2 regions of the Arthrobacter flavus genome follow, and region 2 is predicted to be linked to the other one. Evidence: riboswitches for the same ligand, from Rfam matches in the RefSeq annotation. Region 2 holds a riboswitch; the other holds the start of a gene.
What was found. A riboswitch is a leader RNA that binds a small molecule or an ion and turns the genes downstream of it on or off. The one in region 2 is predicted to bind thiamine pyrophosphate.
Positions count from the first base shown of each region.

Region 1: linked by a shared signal. The riboswitch ahead of ABD059_RS11655 (ECF transporter S component) and the one ahead of thiM (hydroxyethylthiazole kinase) in region 2 are both predicted to bind thiamine pyrophosphate.

Region 1 is NZ_BAAAIJ010000047.1:343,058-346,456, reverse strand. Features, by position in the region: gene ABD059_RS11675 (Na+/H+ antiporter subunit E) at 1-583, shown strand, start outside; gene ABD059_RS11680 (Na+/H+ antiporter subunit D) at 1-2, shown strand, start outside; gene ABD059_RS11670 (MrpF/PhaF family protein) at 580-837, shown strand; gene mnhG (monovalent cation/H(+) antiporter subunit G) at 841-1,236, shown strand; gene ABD059_RS11660 (DUF4235 domain-containing protein) at 1,244-1,504, opposite strand; TPP riboswitch at 1,639-1,756, shown strand; gene ABD059_RS11655 (ECF transporter S component) at 1,825-2,442, shown strand; gene ABD059_RS11650 (ABC transporter ATP-binding protein) at 2,448-3,399, shown strand, end outside.
Region 2 is NZ_BAAAIJ010000059.1:393,595-396,993, reverse strand. Features, by position in the region: gene ABD059_RS16860 (aldo/keto reductase) at 1-87, shown strand, start outside; gene ABD059_RS16855 (3-oxoacyl-ACP reductase) at 127-891, opposite strand; TPP riboswitch at 950-1,045, opposite strand; TPP riboswitch at 1,136-1,236, shown strand; gene thiM (hydroxyethylthiazole kinase) at 1,228-2,061, shown strand; gene thiE (thiamine phosphate synthase) at 2,079-2,729, shown strand; gene thiD (bifunctional hydroxymethylpyrimidine kinase/phosphomethylpyrimidine kinase) at 2,717-3,399, shown strand, end outside.

The DNA.
Region 1 (3,399 bases), on a different contig from region 2:
GAGCCGACAGAAGATCCCCTTCATCACGGAACTGCCCCTGATTATCTGGCTGGTCATCGTCTGGGGTGCACTGTGGCAGGACTTCAGCCCGGGGAACCTCATTTTTGGCGGCCTGATCGCCTACGCTGTGGCCAACCTGCTGTACCTGCCGCCGGTAGAGCTCAGCGGCCGATTCAACATCTTGTATGCGGTCCCGTTCATTGGACGATTTCTGTACAAGCTCGTGGTGGCGAGTTTCGAAGTGTTCTGGCTCTCGCTCACGCAGGGCCCGAGGCTTGTCAACGCGGTTGTCGCAGTGCAGCTTCGGAGCCAGTCCGACCTGCTGGTGACAGTCACCGGACACGCGCTGTCTCTGATCCCCGGATCGCTGGTGGTGGAGGTGGACCGTTCTACCTCCACCCTGTACCTGCACTGCCTGAATGTGAAGACGCCCGAGGGCGCGGCGAAAATCAGGGCCGATGTGCGGGCCACTGAAGCCTGGCTGATCAGGATTATGGGAACCCGGGATGATCTGGCGCTGCTGCAGACCGAGGTCCGGTTCGATCAGGAGAACGAAGAGCGTGAGGAGGGGATCCGGAAATGACCAGCGCCGTAATCATTGTGGGACTGTTGCTCTCATTCGCTGCCCTGTGCGCGCTGTACCGGATTGCGAGAGGCCCCTCGATCCTGGACCGGGTGCTCGCTATCGACGTGCTGCTCGCCATCATCGGTGGAGCGCTAGCCGTGGATATGGCAGTGAACCGGCACCTGGACAATATTGTGCTTCTGGTCGCGATCTCGGTGATCGGATTCATCGGATCCGTGACCGTCGCCCGGTTCGTCACGGACAGGAAGTAGGACATGAGCGACACTCTCATTGATGTGGTGACAGCCGTTCTCATGATCGGTGGGGCGCTGATGTCTGTTGCTGCCGGCGTCGGGCTGCTCCGTTTCCCGGACCTCCTCACCCGGATGCACGCGGCAACCAAACCGCAGGTACTGGGACTGCTGCTGTTCCTTCTGGCGCTGGGGTTGCAGATGCGTAGCTGGGCACTGATCCCGGTCCTGTTGCTGTGCTGGATCTTCATGCTCCTGACCGTCCCCGTCTCAGCCCACATGGTGGGCCGGGCGGGATACCGCACCAAACACCTGCGACGCGACCTGCTCAGCATGGATGAACTGGACGAGGTAGTGGAGAAAGCCGCCAACAAGAAAGCGCCCGGTCGGAATCCGACCGAGCGCCCCGACGAGACGTAAGTAAGACCTACGTCAGGTCGCGGGTCTTCGCGAACCGGTTGGCTGCCCGCTGCGTGGTGCGGTTGGTCAGGACCTGCAGGACGGCGCGGACGGCGCCGGAGATCAGCGCGAACGCGACGGCGGAACGGAGGCTGTTCTCAAGTCCATCCTCATCCTTCGGTGACGCTTTGCCGGTGGTCTTGTGCCAGATGAAATCCACGAGCTTGGCTCCGGCGATGCCGGCGCCGAGGCTCAATGCTACGCCCAGCAGTTTCACAAGCTGATTCATGGTGTCTCCTTCGATGGTGGCTCTTTTCTCAAGCCTAGCGTTTCCTGTTGAGGTGAGGCGCACCCAAGCGGCCGGTGCCCACTCCGGCCGCCGTGGTGGGTAGGAACCTCTCAGGTGTAGAGTTGAAGTTGCTAAACATACGACAGGGGAGCGCCGTCCACCCAGGTGGACGGGCGCTGAGAGTGCGGCCTACCGCAGACCCTCGAACCTGATCCGGCTAGTACCGGCGAAGGGAGTCGAGTATCTCAGGGTGCCCGGCCGATGGCACCCGCCATGGGCACGGATACCCTCCCCTCCTGTACCTCAGGAGGTAAATTCACATGGCTTCATCAACTGCAGTAACTCAAAACACTCAGACGCTGCGCGGCCGATATCAGTGGCGCGTGGTCGACATCGTCGTGGCCTCGGTGGTGGCGGTCGCCGTCGGGGTGGTGTTCTTCGCCTGGTCCGCCGGCTACACGGGCATCGCCGCCTTGACCGGAGCGTTCCCTCCGTTGGCTGGCCTGTACACGGGTGGCTGGCTGATCGCGGGGGTGCTGGGCGGTCTGATCATCAGGAAACCCGGAGCAGCCATCTACTGTGAGGTGTTGGCTGCGGCGGTTTCGGCGCTGCTCGGCACCCAATTCGGGTTGACCACGTTGCTCTCCGGGGCCATCCAGGGCCTCGGGGCCGAGCTGATTTTCCTCCTGTTCCTGTACCGCAAGTGGAACCTTGGGGTGGCTTTGCTCGCCGGGCTCGGCGCAGGTCTGGCTCTCGCGATCAGTGAGAACATCCTCTACAACGCCCTCTGGGCCGTCGAATGGCAGCTGATGTACGTGGTGTTCGCCTCGATCTCGGGCGTGATTATTGCTGGCCTGCTGTCCTGGCTGGCAGTCCGTGCACTGGCCAAAACGGGGGTGTTGTCGGCTTTCGCCTCCGGACGAACGGCTGACGTCTAACCGGTATGGCAGACCACGGAAACACGCCGTCGGCCGTCAGCATCAGCGCGCAAGGCTGGAGCTGGCGGCACGCCGGCCGGAAAACCCCGGCCGTCCGGAACATTGAGCTGACGGTGGCGCCCGGGGAGCGGGTGTTGCTGCTGGGCGCGTCAGGGTCCGGAAAGTCGACCCTGCTGCACGGGCTGGCAGGTGTCCTGGGCGATGACGGGCAGGGCGAACAGCACGGTTCCCTCACCCTCGACGGCCGGCCTCCCGGCGAAGTGCGTGGTCGTGCGGGGCTGGTGCTGCAGGACCCGGACTCTCAGATTGTGCTCGCCAGGGTCGGCGACGAGGTGGCCTTCGGCGCCGAGAACCAGGCCGTACCGCGCGATCAGATCTGGGAGCGGGTTCGGCGTGCGCTCGACGATGTGGGTCTTGAGGTGCCGCTGGACCGGTCCACCAGTGCGTTGTCCGGCGGTCAGAAGCAACGCCTCGCGTTGGCAGCGGTGTTGGCAATGCAGCCCGGGCTCCTGCTGCTTGACGAGCCGACCGCCAATCTCGACCCGGCTGGCGTGCTGGAGGTCAGGGACGCCGTCGGGCGCGTCCTGGACCGCACCGGCGCCACCCTGGTGGTCGTCGAGCATCGGGTGGCGGTGTGGGCCGATGTGGTGGATCGGGTGGTGGTGCTGGCGGCCGACGGCGGGATCCTCGCCGACGGCCCCCCGGACACGGTACTGACCAATGCGTCAACCCGGGCACGGCTGGCGGCTGCCGGAGTCTGGATCCCCGGTCATCAGCCGCCGGTTCCCACGCAGCTGCCCTCACCGGGGGAGGAGCTGCTTACCTCCAGCGGACTGTCAGTAGCGCGGGCCAAGCGGGGGCCCGCGGTGCTCGACGGCGTTGACGTGACCCTCAACGCCGGCTCATCCCTGGGCATCGTAGGCCCCAACGGTGGCGGAAAATCGACGCTCGCACTGA
Region 2 (3,399 bases):
ATTCAACAGAATGCCGAGGCTGTGTGCTGGGTCCCGTCAGAGACTGAACTTCAGGAACTGGACCGGATTTTCCCCCGGGTCGTCTAGAACCGGCGACCTGCGCCCAGGGCCCGGCGAGGGCATTAGTCAGTTCATCACCAGCCCGCCATCAACGACCAGGTTCTGCCCGGTTACGGACCGGGCCCAGGGCGAGGCGAAGAAGAGCACGGCGGCGGCGAATTCCTGCGGAGTGGTCACCCGACCCAGCGGGGTTGATGCGGCGATGTAATCGAAGACCTCCTCGGGGGTCGCGGCGCTGGCGTCAGTGGTGCGCAGCAGACCCCCGGAGACCATATTGGCGGTGATGTTGTGGGGTCCAAGGTCTTTCGCCAGGGTTCGGGTCAGCGAAAGCAGTGCCGCCTTCGCCGCTGTGTAGTCGTGGTAGGGCACCACCGGGTTCTGGAACAGGTTCGTGCCAATGTTGATGATGCGCCCGAAGTGGTGCTGGCGCATTCCCGGAAGTGCCGCCTGCGTGGTGTTCAACCCGGCCCTGACGCTGCCAGCGAACTGGGCACTGAACTCATCCCAACTGATCTCCGCCGCGGTGGAGCGGGCGTCCCCATTGAAAGTGAATGATGCCAGCGCGTTGTTCACCACTGTGGTGACAGGAGCTCCGAAGTGCACCCGCGCTCGTTCGAGGAGATCGCCGACCTGCAAAGGATCCGTCACATCCGCTGCTGCAGCCAATGCCCGTTCCGGGCCGATCTGGGCGGCGAGCTCGTGAGCTTGGGCTGCGCTGGCCCGGTAGTTGATGATGACGCGGGCGCCTTCGGTCGAGAACGCCTCGACGATGCTTCGTCCCAAGCCCCGACCACCTCCGGTAACCAGGACAATCTGTTCGGTGAGTTTCATGGAGTACCCCGTCTGAAGTCGTGTGAGAATCGGGGCGAAAAGACGCATGAACCGACCGAAAAGACCGGATGGACATCCCTTCGCCAGTCCGAACTGGATCAGGTTCGACGGGTATGATCTCAGCCAGCAAAAACCGGCACCCCGTGTCGCTCCTGACACAGTAACCGGCGAGGAGACCGTCCCGCTACCTGGCAGGACTGGCGCGGGGATTTGTGGAGGTCTGGGGCGCAGCGGTTAGGGTGGTGACCATGGCACGGGGTGCTGCTCACCAGGAGCAGCTGAGAAGTGACACCCGTTGAACCTGATCTAGTTCGGACTAGCGAAGGGATGTCGTGGATGACTGTTCGTCATGCATCATCTGATTGTGCTCGACTGCTCGAAGAATTACGGTCCACCACCCCCTTGGTCCAATGTGTTACCAACGCGGTGGTGACCAACTTCACCGCCAATGTCCTCCTCGCGGTCGGTGCGGCGCCGGCCATGGTGGATATTCCCTCGGAAGCCAGGCAGTTCGCCTCCGTCGCGTCGGGAATCCTGATCAATCTGGGAACTCCCCAGCGGGATCAGCAGACGGCGATGACCGAAGCCGTGGTGGCGGCGAATGCCGCCGGGACGCCGTGGGTGCTGGACCCCGTGGCCGTCGGATTCCTCTCTGTCCGCACGGAGCTGGCCGGTCAGCTGGCGGGGCGGAGCCCGAGGATCATTCGGGGGAATGCCTCCGAGATTCTCGCGTTGGCGGGTGCGGGCTCTGGTGGGCGCGGAGTCGATTCCACCGACGATCCTCTGGATGCTCTACACGCGGCCCGGTCACTCTCGCGGTCGACGTCGTCGGCTGTGGCCATATCAGGCGCCCACGATCTCATGGTTGGTCCCGAGGGTGATGCCGTTGTCGTAGCGAACGGGCATGCCTTGCTCACGAAGGTGACGGGTGGGGGCTGCGCGCTGGGCGCCGTCATGGCTGCCTTCGCCGCTCTAACCGACGACGCCGTTCTCGCGGCCACTGCGGCCACGGGTGTATACACCCTCGCAGCGGAGCAGGCGGCGGCGCGGGCACACGGACCCGGGAGCTTCGCCATCGAATTCCTCGACCGGCTGGCTGCCGTGACACCCGACGACGTCGCCTCCGGTGTGAATCTCCGTGCGGTGAGCGTATCGGACAGCGCGCGATGAATCGATGGAACGAGGCCGTGACCTTTCGGGACCGGCTGTCCCTGTACCTTGTGACTGACACTGGCCTGTGCCAACCTACTCCGGTAGCCGACGTCGTTGCAGCGGCGGTGGCTGGCGGCGCGACCATGGTTCAGGTGCGCGACAAGAACGCGTCAACCAGGGGTCTGCTGCAGTTACTCCTCGCGGTTGCCGAATCGGTTGGATCGATTGTCCCCGTGTTGGTCGACGACCGGGTTGACGTCTTCCTGGCTGCTCGGGCCCGCGGAGCACAGGTCGCCGGAGTGCACGTCGGTCAATCCGACCTGCCCGTCCAGTTGGTGCGGTCAATCGTCGGTCCGGGTGCGATCGTCGGCCTCAGCGCTGCCACCGGCGGCGAAATAGGGGCCGCTCACAATCTGCAGGCCGGGACAGTCGACTATTTGGGGGTCGGTGCCATCCATGCGACAGCCACCAAAGCGGATCATCCCGACCCCTTGGGATGCGATGGGTTCGGTGCTCTGGCGTCTGCAAGCTCTCTGCCGTGTGTGGCAATAGGCGGGATCGGGGTATCCGATGTGCGCCCGCTCCGCGACGCCGGGGCTGCAGGGGTCGCGGTCGTCTCAGCCGTCTGTGCGTCGACCGATCCGGAGGCAGCGGCACGAGAGTTGACCGGCCAATGGCGCTCCTAGGACCGTTAGCCCTCCGCCGGGTCCCCCGCGTTCTCAGCATCGCCGGAACCGATCCCACGGGTGGAGCAGGTATCCAGGCTGATCTGAAAAGTATTGCCGCAATGGGTGGTTATGGGATGGCCGTCGTGACAGCGCTCGTCGCACAGAACACGAGGGGGGTTCGTTCGGTGCACACTCCGCCGACCGCGTTCCTGCGTGAACAGTTGGATGCCGTGAGCGACGACGTGATCATCGACGCCGTGAAGATCGGAATGCTCGGGGATGTAGCGACCATCGAGGTTGTCCACGAGTGGCTCCTGCGCATTCAACCGCAACTGGTGGTGCTCGACCCCGTCATGATTGCCACCAGCGGCGACCGACTGTTGGCTGACTCGGCTGAAGCATCAATGCGGGGCCTGGTCGGAACGGTGAACCTGGTGACGCCCAATCTGCCCGAACTCGCGGTTCTGGTGGGCGAGCCGATTGCCACCCACTGGCCGGATGCCCTGGACCAGGCGCGGAGGCTCTCTGCCGGTGCGGGAACGGCTGTCCTCGTCAAGGGTGGGCATCTGCTGACGGATTCGAGCCCGGATGCCCTGGTGGATGCGGCGGGAGGAGCGGGGGAGACCCTCCGTGAGTTCCTCGGTCCGCGAGTCGCGACCAGCAATACCCATGGAACAGGGTGCTCGCT